Regions from separate parts of the Mesorhizobium sp. B3-2-1 genome, predicted to be linked through region 2. Evidence: predicted binding sites of a transcription regulator. Region 2 holds the regulator's gene; the other holds the start of a gene.

Region 1 (5,785 bases), on a different contig from region 2:
CATGGATGACGATGACGGTGCCGAGCTTGCCGGTCTGGTTCGCCGGTTTGACCAGATACCCCTTCATCTCGCCGCCGCTGCCGGGATAGGTGATGTCCTCGCCTTTCACGCGGGGATCGTTTTCGGCCACGATCGCCGCCTGGGCGGAGTTCGCCGCCAGCATCGGCGCGATCGCTGCCGCCGCCGCGCTTGATCCGGCAAGCCTGGTCAACTGCCCCATGAAGCGGCGGCGGTCCAGGGTCAGATGCGTGTATTCGTCATAGGCGTCGATCATCGCCTGGGTGATGACAGGCTTGGCGGGTGTCGCGACGGCTGATTTCGTCATGGTACATTTCCTCGGCTTCGAATTTCGATATCCGAGCTAGATAGGGACGCGGCCGGGCGGGTCCAGCCCGGACGAGCGCTGCGGCGGGCATTGCCTGCAAGCCCGTGAAGCCGGCAACGCGCGCGTCCGTGTCATCACATTTTAGTCATCGGCGAGAAATCCTGCTGGCGCCGCCACGATGGTGAGGAAAACTGCCGGCGATCGATGGCGCGGTACCCGGCCTTCACGTCCCGGTCACATGTCCCGGTCACAAGGAGCGATGCCGATGACCATGCCTCCCCGATCCTCGCCGGTGCATTCGTCCTTGCCGCCGCGGCTGCCCTGGCGCTAGGCTCCATGGTCGTGCAGGCCGGCAGGCGGTCGATGGTCAGGGGCCGCAACCACCGCACGAACCAGAAAATCCAAGGCTGAGGTGAGACCATGAACATCCAGGATATCGTCAACACCGTCTCGCAGAAGGCGGGCCTCGACCAGGCAACGACTGAGAAAGTCGTCGGCACCATCTTCTCTGTGCTGGAGCATGAAGCCGAAGGCACCAGCGCATCTTCGTTTTTCGCCAAGATCCCCGGCGCCGACGACCTCGCGCACCAATATGACGTCATGGCCGCACCGGCCGGCGGCGGCGGCTTCCTGTCGTCGCTGCAAGGCGCGCTTGGCGGCGTTCTCGGAGAAAAGGCGGGCGCGCTGGTCAACGGCCTCGCCGCGCTCAAGGCCTCCGGCCTCGACATGGCGCAGATCCAGAAGGCCGGCGAGACGCTGGTCCAACAGGCCGAGGCCGCCGCCGGCCCCGATTTGACCAACCAGGTGCTCGGCTCGGTGCCTAGCCTGAAGAGCCATCTGGGGCTCGGCTAGAGCAATTCCAGGAAAAGTGCGTAGCGGTTTTCCGTCCGGAATTGCGTAAAAACAAAGAGTTAGAGCGGTTCGGCGATTCTATCAAGCGCTGAACCGCTCTAGAAGGGCACGGCCAACCGGCAGTCGCTGGCGGGAGGGCGTGCCGCATTGCGACGCTTTACTGACCATGGTTAGCGCCGCCCCTCATCCGGCTGCCGCCACCTTCTCCCCGTAAGGGACGGGGAGAAGAGGCAACTTCAGCGCTGCGCCATTCCTGCAACGCCGGCGATCGGCGAAGCCATCGATGACGCGTCCTTCTCCCCGTCCCTATACGGGGAGAAGTGCCCGGCAGGGCGATGAGGGGCGGCGCCAAAGTTGCCGGAATTGCAAACCTGGCGGATCACCCATCCATCCAGAATCTTGCCCCTATTTCGGCAGCGCGTAGGCCATCACATAGTCGCCCGGCTTGGTGCCAATCGAGCCGTGGCCGCCGGCGACGATGACCACGAACTGGCGCCCGTCCGCGACCGTATAGGTCATCGGCGTCGATTGCCCCCCGGCCGGCAGCCGCGCCCGCCAGAGCTGCTTGCCCGATGTCAGGTCGTAGGCGCGCAGATAGTCGTCGACGGCGGCACCCAGGAAGGCGACACCGCCGGCGGTGATCATCGGCCCGCCAATGCCGGGCACCCCGACCTTCAGCGGCAGCGGCAGCGGCGTCATGTCGTAGACGGTGCCGTTGCGGTGCTTGTAGGCAATCGTACCGGATCGAAGATCGACGCCGGCAACATAGCCCCAGGGCGGCGCCTGGCACGGAATGCCCAGCGGCGACAGGAACGGTCCCATCACCACCGCATAAGGTGCGCCTTCGTTGCGGTTCAGCCCCTGCTCGCTGCCCTTGGCGTCGCCCGGCGGCGGCACATCCGCGCGGGGGATCAGCGTGGATGTGAAGGCGAGATAGGTCGGCATGCCGAACATCACCTGCCGCACCGGATCGACCGCCACGCCACCCCAGTTGAAAGTGCCGAAATTGCCGGGATAGATCAGCGATCCCTGCAGCGAGGGCGGCGTGTAGCGGCCTTCATAGCGCAGTTTGTGGAGCGCGATCCGGCAGGCCAGCTGGTCGAACATGGTGATGCCCCACATATCGGCCTCGGTCAGCGGCGGCGGGTTGAAGGAAAGGTCGGACGCCGGCTGCGTCGGCGATGTGTGGTCGCCCTCGATGGCTCCCCCGGGCGCCGGGACTTCCTTGACCGGGATGACCGGCTCGCCGGTGCGCCGGTCGAGCACATAGAGGTCGCCCTGCTTGGTCGGCCCAACCAGCGCGGGCACCACGGAGCCGTCGGCCTTGGTGATGTCGATCAGGCTCGGCTGCGCCGGCACGTCCATGTCCCAGAGGTCATGGTGCACGGTCTGGCGCACCCATTTCAACTGCCCGGTGTTGAGGTCGAGCGCCGTGATCGACGAGGAGAATTTCTCGACATTGGCGCTGCGACCCGTGCCGAGCTGGTCCGGCGTCTGGTTACCGAGCGGCACGTAGAGCAGGCCGAGCTTCTCGTCGGCGCTCGGCGTCGACCACATGTTGGGCGAGTTGGCGGTGTAGGTCTGGCCGGCCGCCAGCGGCGTCGTCTGGTCCGGATTGCCGGAATCCCAGTTCCACAACAGCTTGCCGGTGCTCGCGTCGTAGGCGCGGATGACGCCGGACGGCTCCTGCGTCGAATAATTGTCGTTGACCGCGCCGCCGACGATGATCTTGCCGCCCGCGATCAGCGGCGCCGAAGTCGAGTAATAATAGCCCGACTTGGGATACGGCATGTTGGCCAACAGATTGAGCGTGCCGGCCTCGGCGAAAGCGGGGCAAACCTGCCCGTTGGCGGCGTCGAGCGCGATCAGCCGCGCATCCGAGGTCGGCAGGTAGACGCGTGCCGCGCAGGGCTGGCCGGCGGCGCCCGCGGCATCGGCATAGTAGGAGACGCCGCGGCAAGTCTGGTGCTGGCGATCCTTGTCGAGCTTGATCTTGGGATCGTAGCGCCACTTCTCCTTGCCGGTCGCCGCATCGACGGCGATGGCGAAATTGTGCGGCGTGCAGATATAGAGCGTGTCGCCAATTTTGAGCGGCGTCACCTGGTAGGTGGTCTCGCCGACATCGTCCGGTCCCTTCACGTCGCCGGTGCGGTAGATCCAGGCCGGCTTCAGGTCGGCGACGTTGTCCGGTGTGATCTGGTCGAGCGGCGAATAGCGCTGGCCGAACTGCGTGCGCCCGTAATAATGCCATTCGCCCGCCGGCACATCGCCGCCGAGATTGGCGTTGGGGATCACCTTGTCGGTATCGAGCGCGCCGGCGATGTCCTTCGGGTCCGCGGTCATCGAATAGCCGGCCACCGCCAGCGATGCCAGCACGGCAAGGATCAGAGGTGCGCGCCCGTCCGGGCCGGCAAGGCCGCGCCGCGCCCACGGCGTCAGCAGCCACAGCGCCACCAGCACGATGATGCCGCCGCGCGGGCCGAGCTCCCACCAGTCGAAGCCGGTTTCCCAGACCGCCCAGGCCAGCGTGCCGAGCACGATCGCCGCATAGAGCCAGAGCGCCGTGGAACGGCGCCGGTAGAGCAGCCAGGCGGTGATCAGGAAGGCGAGGCCGACAATGATGTAGTACCAGCTGCCGCCCAGCGAAGCCAACCAGATACCCCCGGCGCCAAGTGCCAGGCCGATGAGGAAGAGGATGAGGGAGGTGATGGTGACAGCCAAGATGATACTCCTTCGACTGTTGCGCGCATGGTGGCGGCCCTGGGCAACCCGGCATTGCGTGCCGCCCCCTACGCAACTTTCTCCCGACCGCCGCGCCTGTCAAGCGTAGGCCATGGGTCCGCGGCAGCAACCCTCGTTTGTTCACAACGCCGGCTGCCATGTCGCTCGACTGGCCGTATCAGGCACTTTACCGGAACAAAACGTAGACAGTTCTGGTCTTTCGCTGCCGAATCACTACATTCGGGGGCGATGTCCGGCTTTTCCGAAGACATGCCCTTTTTCGACGAACCCGATGCGCGGCCCACGGCCCCGTCGGGCATTGCCGCGCGCGCCATGGCTGCCCGCGGCGGCCAAAACAATGCGCCGGACTATCTCAGGGGGCTTAATCCCGAGCAGCGGCTGGCGGTGGAGACCACCGAAGGCGCGGTTCTGGTGCTGGCCGGCGCCGGCACCGGCAAGACCCGCGTGCTGACCACCCGCATCGCCCACATCCTTGCCACCGGCAAGGCCTTCCCGTCGCAGATCCTGGCCGTGACCTTCACCAACAAGGCCGCGCGCGAGATGAAGCAGCGCATCGGCATCCTGATCGGCGAAGGCAATGTCGAAGGCATGCCGTGGCTCGGCACCTTCCACTCGATCGGCGTGAAGCTGCTGCGCCGCCACGCCGAGCTTGCCGGCCTGAGATCCGACTTCACGATCCTCGACACCGACGACGTCGTGCGGCTGATCAAGCAGCTGATCCAGGCCGAGGGGCTGGACGACAAGCGCTGGCCGGCAAAGCAGTTCGCCCAGATGATCGACGGCTGGAAGAACAAGGGCCAGGGTCCGGCCGACATCGCCGAGGGCGATGCGCGCAGCTTCGCCAACGGCAAGGGCCGCGAGCTCTACAAGGCCTATCAGGAGCGCCTGCAGACGCTGAACGCCTGCGACTTCGGCGACCTGCTCTGCCACCCGATCCGCATCTTCCGCGCCAATCCCGATGTGCTGAAGGACTATCACCGGCGCTTCAAATACATCCTCGTCGACGAGTACCAGGACACCAATACCGCCCAGTACATGTGGCTGCGGCTTTTGGCGCAAAGGCCGCAAGGCAAGCCGATCTCCCCCCTTGAGGGGGAGATGTCCGGCAGGACAGAGGGGGGCGCCTCGCACCGACAGGCCGGCGGGCCAGCGCCCCCCTCTGTCGCCTCCGGCGACATCTCCCCCACATGGGGGGAGATTGGGCGCTCTTCGGCCGAAGCCCGCGCCACCGTAAACATCTGCTGCGTCGGCGACGACGACCAGTCGATCTATGGCTGGCGCGGTGCCGAGGTCGACAACATCCTGCGCTTCGACAAGGATTTTCCCGGCTCCACCATCATCCGGCTGGAGCGCAATTACCGCTCGACCGCGCACATACTGGGCGCCGCCTCCCACCTCATCGCCTATAATGAGGGCCGTTTCGGCAAGACGCTGTTCACTGACCGCAACGATCCGGAAGACGGCAAGGTCAACGTCCATGCCGCTTGGGATTCGGAGGAAGAAGCCCGCGCCATCGGCGAGACCATCGAGGCCTACCAGCGCCAGAAGCATAATTTGAACGACATGGCGATCCTCGTCCGCGCGTCCTTCCAGATGCGCGCCTTCGAGGAGCGCTTCACCACGCTCGGCCTCAACTACCGCGTCATCGGCGGCCCGCGTTTCTACGAGCGCATGGAAATCCGCGACGCGATGGCCTTCTTCCGCGTCGTCGCGCAAGGCGCCGACGACCTCGCCTTCGAGCGCATCGTCAACGTGCCGAAGCGCGGCCTGGGCGAAGCCACCATCCGCCAGATCCACGACACGGCCCGCGCCCTGCGCATCCCGATGCTGGAAGCCGCCGGCAATCTCGCCGAAAGCGACGAACTG
Region 2 (5,785 bases):
GGATGAAGGCAGTGCAGCAGCCCGCCGCAAAGCCGGCAACGAGGGCGGCAGCGATGCCCATCAGCGGCGATGCGCCGGCGGCAAGGAGAACGCCGCAGACGCAGCCGCCCAGCGGAAAAGCGCCTTCGCTGGTGAGATCGGGAAAATTCAGCATCCGAAACGGGATCATGATCCCGAGCACGACAAAGGCCAGGATCAGGCTTTGCGCCAGGGTGACCGGCATGATCGCGACGAAGCTGGTGAGAACGTCCTCGATAAAGCCCATGATGATCAGCTCGCCAGCAGCATGCGGTCGGTCTTGACGGAGAAATGGCCGATCAGATCGATAACCGTGACCCTCGCCTTCTCTTCGCCTGTGACCTCCAGGAGGACACGGCCGGCGTCGAGCATGATCACCCGGCTGCCATAGTCGACGGCGTGTTGCATGTTGTGGGTCACCATCAAGGTCGTCAGCTTCAATGCGCTGACGGCGCGCACCGTTGCCTGCATGACGATCTCGGCCGTGCGCGGATCGAGTGCCGCGGTATGCTCGTCGAGCAGCAGCAGGTCCGGCGATCCGCCGACTGCCATGATCAGAGACAGGGATTGCCGCTGCCCGCCCGAGAGCAGGTCGACGCGCGTGCCGAGACGATTTTCGAGGCCGAGACCCAGTATCGATAGGCGTTCCCTGTAGGACGCAAGCCGGGTGGCGTTCAGGCCCTGGCGCAAAGTGCGCTTGCTGCTGCGCAAATCAGCCAGCAGCATGTTTTCCGCGACCGTCATGCTGGCGGCGGTACCGCGCATCGGGTCCTGGAACACCCGAGCCAGCTTCGCGGCGCGCTTGTGCACGGGCATGCCAGTCACATCGGTGCCGTTGATCAGGATCTGGCCGGAATCGAGGATCAGGGCGCCGGAAATGGCGTTGAGCATGCTGCTCTTGCCGGCTCCGTTGGAGCCGATGACGATGCCGAACTCGCCCGTGGCAAGCGACAGGCTGAGACCGTCCAGCGCGACCTTCTCGTCGGCCTGGCCCTTGTAGAACACTTTGCGCGCGGATCGGATCTCGAGCATCGTTCCTCCCTGACCTCAAGGTGACGGCGTCCGCGCCGTCACCCTCACAGCCCCGATGTCAGTCGACGATGCAGCCGCAATCGGCCATCGAAGCCGGTATCTCGATGCCGAACGCCGCCATCGCCTTGCGCGAGATCGTCGCCATGTGGTCCTTGTAGGCAGGACGTGACGGCGCGATCGTCTTGGGATCCTTGCCCCTTAGGATTTCGGCGGCGATGTTGCCGGCGTTGATACCGACCTGCGTGTAATTGACCGCGAAGCTTGCCGGCACGGTGCCGTTGCGGACCGCGCTGTCATCGGAATTGACGACCGGAATACCGGCCTGGCGGGCGGCCGCGGAGACAGCGGCGATCGCCGGCTGGATCAGGTTCGAAGCCGGGCCGTAGATCACGTCGGCCTTGCCGGCAAGCGAAGCGATGCGCTGCTGGATGTCATTGACGTTGTCGATGCCGACTTCCACGACCTCGAAGCCGGCGGCGGGTGCCGCCGCCTTGATCTTTTCGACCAAGGCAACGTCGTTGGCCTCGCCCGGATTGTAAGGCACGCCAAAGCGCTTGGCGTTCGGCAGCAGCTTCTTGGTGAAGGCCATTACCGCGGCGACGTCCTGCAGGTCGCTGGCGCCGGTCATGCCTTCGTCTCCGGAGTCCCATGACGGTACCAGCTTGGCCGCCACCGGATCCGTGACCGCGGCAAAGACGATCGGAATGCCGGAGCCCGCGAGCGCCTTCTTGGCGATCTGCGAGACCGGCGTGGTGATGGTGTAGATCAGCTTGGGCTGCTCCGCTTGCAGCTTGGCGATCATCTGCGGCACCAGCGATGCATCGAAATTCGTATGGCTCTCCGTATAGACGACGTCCTTGCCCTCGACGAAGCCATTATCCGTCAGCGCCTTCTTGAAGCCGGCTATAGCGGCGTTGAGCTGGGGGTGCTCGCCGAAATTGGCAATGCCGATGCGTATCTGATCGGCAGCGGCAGTACCCGCGCTCACCATCAATGCGCCGGCCAGGAACAAACCCGACAACCAAGCGGATTTCGACTTCAACATCATTTCCTCCCAGATTTGATCAGCGCCGCTTGGAGCGCGGCTACTGCGGCGATCATGGTCAGTCCGCCGGCCCGTGTCAAATATTATATATAATTCTTGCCATGCTCCGACATCATATATAATTTTTCTCTGCCAGACGACGGATGGACCGCGATGCAGGATCAAACCAGCTCCACAAAGACGGAGGCAGCCTATCAGCTGTTGCGGCGCGATATCCTGACCACGCGCCTCATGCCCGGCGCCCCGCTCAAGCTGAGTGCGCTGCGCGGTACCTACGGCGTCGGCTGGACGCCGTTGCGAGAAGCCTTGTCGCGGCTCGAGGCCGAACGCCTAGTCACCGCCATCAGCAATCGCGGCTTTACCGTGGCTCCGGTGTCGCGGGCCGAACTGGAGGATCTGGCGCGCGCCAGGATGGTGGTCGAGATCCCCCTGTTCCTCGAAGCGATGGAGAAAGGCGGCAAGGAGTGGGAGGATGCTGTCGTCACCGCCCACTACCGGCTCTCCCGCTGCAAGACCGCGGTCGACGATCCCTCGGATGCGGCCGTCGACAAATGGGACGAGAACCACGAGGCTTTCCATGCGGCGCTACTGAGCGCCGCCACATGCGACTGGCTGCTGCGTTTCCGCTCGACAATCTCGGATCAGCTGCGCCGGCACCATCGCTTTCTTGGTCTGGCGCCGACATTGCGGGCCGCGGCTGGCCTCAAGGATGGCTATGAAGCGGCGATGAAGGCACTGCGCGAAGCGATTGCGATCGAACACCATACCGCGATCATGGAAGCGGCACTCGATCGTGACGTCGAGCGGGCCAAGGCGCTGATGACGGCGCATATCGGCTACACCCTGCGTGTCTACGTCCACAGCGAAGACAGCGGCGCAACCGAATACGCTGCCCGCGCCGGCAGCTCGAAAGCGAGTTCGGGATGACTTCAGCGCTCCTGCGACGCCTGTTCGCACGCACTTGATCGGGGCCGGCCGGACGCCTGGATCCATCGCTGCCCGAAGCTACGATCGTTGGCGTTTTGATTTCGTTTCGTTCCGCGAATGATGGATCCACAATTTTTACGATCCACCCCCGGAAAAGCCCTCCAAAAGACTGATGCCAAGCCTCGGCGGAGGATGGGCCACAGCCCATTAACCAAAACGATTTCAATGTGCTTGCCGACGGCGGAAAAGGTCGATTGCCGTCCGCTGTCGCGGGCAAAAAACTTCAGATGCCTTAACAAATTCATTAAACTTTAAACGGTTGCGGAACACAACTGGAACAGATAGTGTTTGTTCTGGGTTTGTTTTTCGATTCTGGTTCAGACCTTTCGTTCAATGCCTTGGGGGCCGCCATGCTGACACGCAAGCAACATGAACTGCTGATGTTCATCCACGAACGGCTCAAGGAAAGCGGGATACCGCCCTCCTTCGACGAGATGAAGGAAGCGCTCGATCTTGCCTCCAAGTCGGGGATCCATCGCCTGATCACGGCGCTGGAGGAACGCGGCTTCATTCGCCGGCTGCCCAACCGGGCGCGCGCGCTGGAAGTGCTGCGGCTGCCGGACTCGATCGCGCCGGGCCTCAATGCGGCGAAGAAGTTCTCGCCAAGCGTCATCCAGGGCAGCCTTGGCCAAGGCGGTCTCGGCCGCCAGATCAGGCCGGCGGCGGCGCCTTCTCGCCTGCCGGCGGCCGGTAACGACGACGATGCGGTTTCAGCCGTGTCCATTCCGGTCATGGGCCGTATCGCCGCCGGTGTGCCGATCGATGCCATCCAGCATCAGACGCATTCGATTTCGGTGCCGCCGGACATGATCATGGGCGGCGAGCACTATGCGCTGGAGGTCAAGGGCGACTCGATGATCGAGGCCGGTATCTTCGACGGCGACACGGTCATCATCCGCAATGCCGATACGGCAAGTCCGGGCGAAATCATCGTGGCGCTGGTCGATGAGGAGGAAGCAACGCTGAAGCGGTTTCGCCGCAAGGGCGCTTCGATCGCGCTCGAAGCCGCCAATCCAGCCTACGAAACACGCATCTTCGGGCCAGACAGGGTCAAGGTGCAGGGCAAGCTGGTCGGGCTGATAAGACGCTACTGAACCGGTTTGCCATCGGGTTTGTCAGGCTTTTTATAGGGCGGCAGCCCCCTCGCCTCGCGTGAGAATTTTCGCTGCTCGTGCCAGGGCCGGTATGGTCCGTCGACGGCGAATTCGATCGCAGCCGGGCTCGTGGCCGACTGGGGATCGAAGAAGACGGCGGCACTCCCCTTGCGGGCGAGTTGCCGTTTCGTGACGACGAGAACCAGCGGATTGTGGCAGGCGTCATAGGCGGTAGCGTCATTGACGACGATCAGGTCGGCGAAGGCGCAGGCCTTCCAGGTGTTCTTGCGATCCTCGACATAGGCGATGATTGCGCCGGATGGGTGCCTGGCAAGACACAGGCCTTCGCGGCAATAGAACGGCGATCCCTGCGGCAGGTCGGTGGGACTAGCGATGTCGAATTGCCCGTCCGTCTTGTCGAACATTTCCGGTTTGACGATTGATTCTGAGACCAGGGCGCGTTTCCAGTTTTCGGCTGCGAATTCGTTCGGACGTTCCCGGTTGACGGCCAGTTCGCCATTGCCGATCGGCAATGCGACCAGCCGCGCATCTTCCGAGATCAGCACATCGGGCGTGCGCGTGTGCGACACGGTCAACAGGCCGGCAAGCGCGAATGGCAGCGCGGCAAGCCGCAGCCAGGTCGTCGCCATCGTCGCGATGACCAGCGCGACGGTGACCAGCAGCACGGATTGCTGCGAGATCAGCCCGACCCCATCGATCGGAGAGCGCTCCGATATCCACGCCGATACGGCGATCATCGCCGTCAGGCCCTTGCCCATGAGGTAGAGAGCCGGCCAATCCAACCCGAACGGCATCAGCAACGCGCTGGCGACAGCCAGGAACATCACAACCGATACGATCGGCATGACGGCCAGATTGGCGAACAGGCTGAGCGGCGACACCCGCTGGAAATGCCAGATGGCAAACAGCGCCGTTGCGCTGCCGGCGATGATGGATGTCACGGCCAATCCACCTGTCGCCAAGAGGAACTTTCGCGTCAGGAACCCGGGCAGGGATCGCTTTGGCGGCGGTGGCCTCGTCTTTCCCGCATGGTGGTCGGCCCAGCCGGCATAGGCGCCTACCAAGGCCGCTGTCGCAGCGAACGACATCTGGAAGCTCGGGCCGACGACCTCGTGCGGGGAAACCAGGATGACGGCGATCGCCGAGATCGCCAGGTTGCGCATGGTCAGTGCCGCGCGATCGAACAAGACGGCGGCCAGCATCACCGCCAGCATGATGAAGCTGCGCTCGGCGGCGACGACGACGCCGGAAATGACGAGATAGGCGGCGATAGAGAAAAGTGCGGCGGCGGCCGCGTATTTCTTCACCGGCCGGCGCGCGGAAAAGCCTGGAAACAGCGCGAAGACGCCGCGTAACAGACCCATGATGGTGCCGGCCACCAGCGCCATATGCAGTCCCGAAATGGAGATGATGTGATAGATGCCGGTACGCCGCATCGCTTCGTTGATTTCATTGGGAATGCCGGCGCGCACGCCAACGATCAGCGCCGCCGCGATCTCGCCTTCGGCGCCGCCAATGCTGCCCCTGATATGGTCGGCGATGGCTTCGCGGGCATCTTCGATGCCAGAAAAAAGGCGTGCCGGCAGCG

The links. The regulator LexA, encoded in region 2, represses DNA repair genes until DNA is damaged. The targets are predictions, from matches to a motif close to TGTTCNNNNTGTGTTCNG.
Region 1: a site for LexA is predicted at 4,090-4,107, ahead of FJW08_RS24410 (UvrD-helicase domain-containing protein). Genes of this name have one in related genera too.

The regions. Positions count from the first base shown of each region.
Region 1 covers NZ_VFTI01000027.1:34,766-40,550, forward strand. Annotated here, with positions in the region: gene FJW08_RS24385 (dienelactone hydrolase family protein) at 1-325, opposite strand, end outside; gene FJW08_RS24395 (hypothetical protein) at 746-1,177, shown strand; gene FJW08_RS24405 (glucose/quinate/shikimate family membrane-bound PQQ-dependent dehydrogenase) at 1,583-3,898, opposite strand; gene FJW08_RS24410 (UvrD-helicase domain-containing protein) at 4,148-5,785, shown strand, end outside.
Region 2 covers NZ_VFTI01000002.1:30,045-35,829, forward strand. Annotated here, with positions in the region: gene FJW08_RS01955 (ABC transporter permease) at 1-265, opposite strand, end outside; gene FJW08_RS01960 (ABC transporter ATP-binding protein) at 271-1,050, opposite strand; gene FJW08_RS01965 (ABC transporter substrate-binding protein) at 1,109-2,095, opposite strand; gene FJW08_RS01970 (GntR family transcriptional regulator) at 2,249-3,022, shown strand; gene lexA (transcriptional repressor LexA) at 3,433-4,176, shown strand; gene FJW08_RS01980 (ComEC/Rec2 family competence protein) at 4,170-5,785, opposite strand, start outside.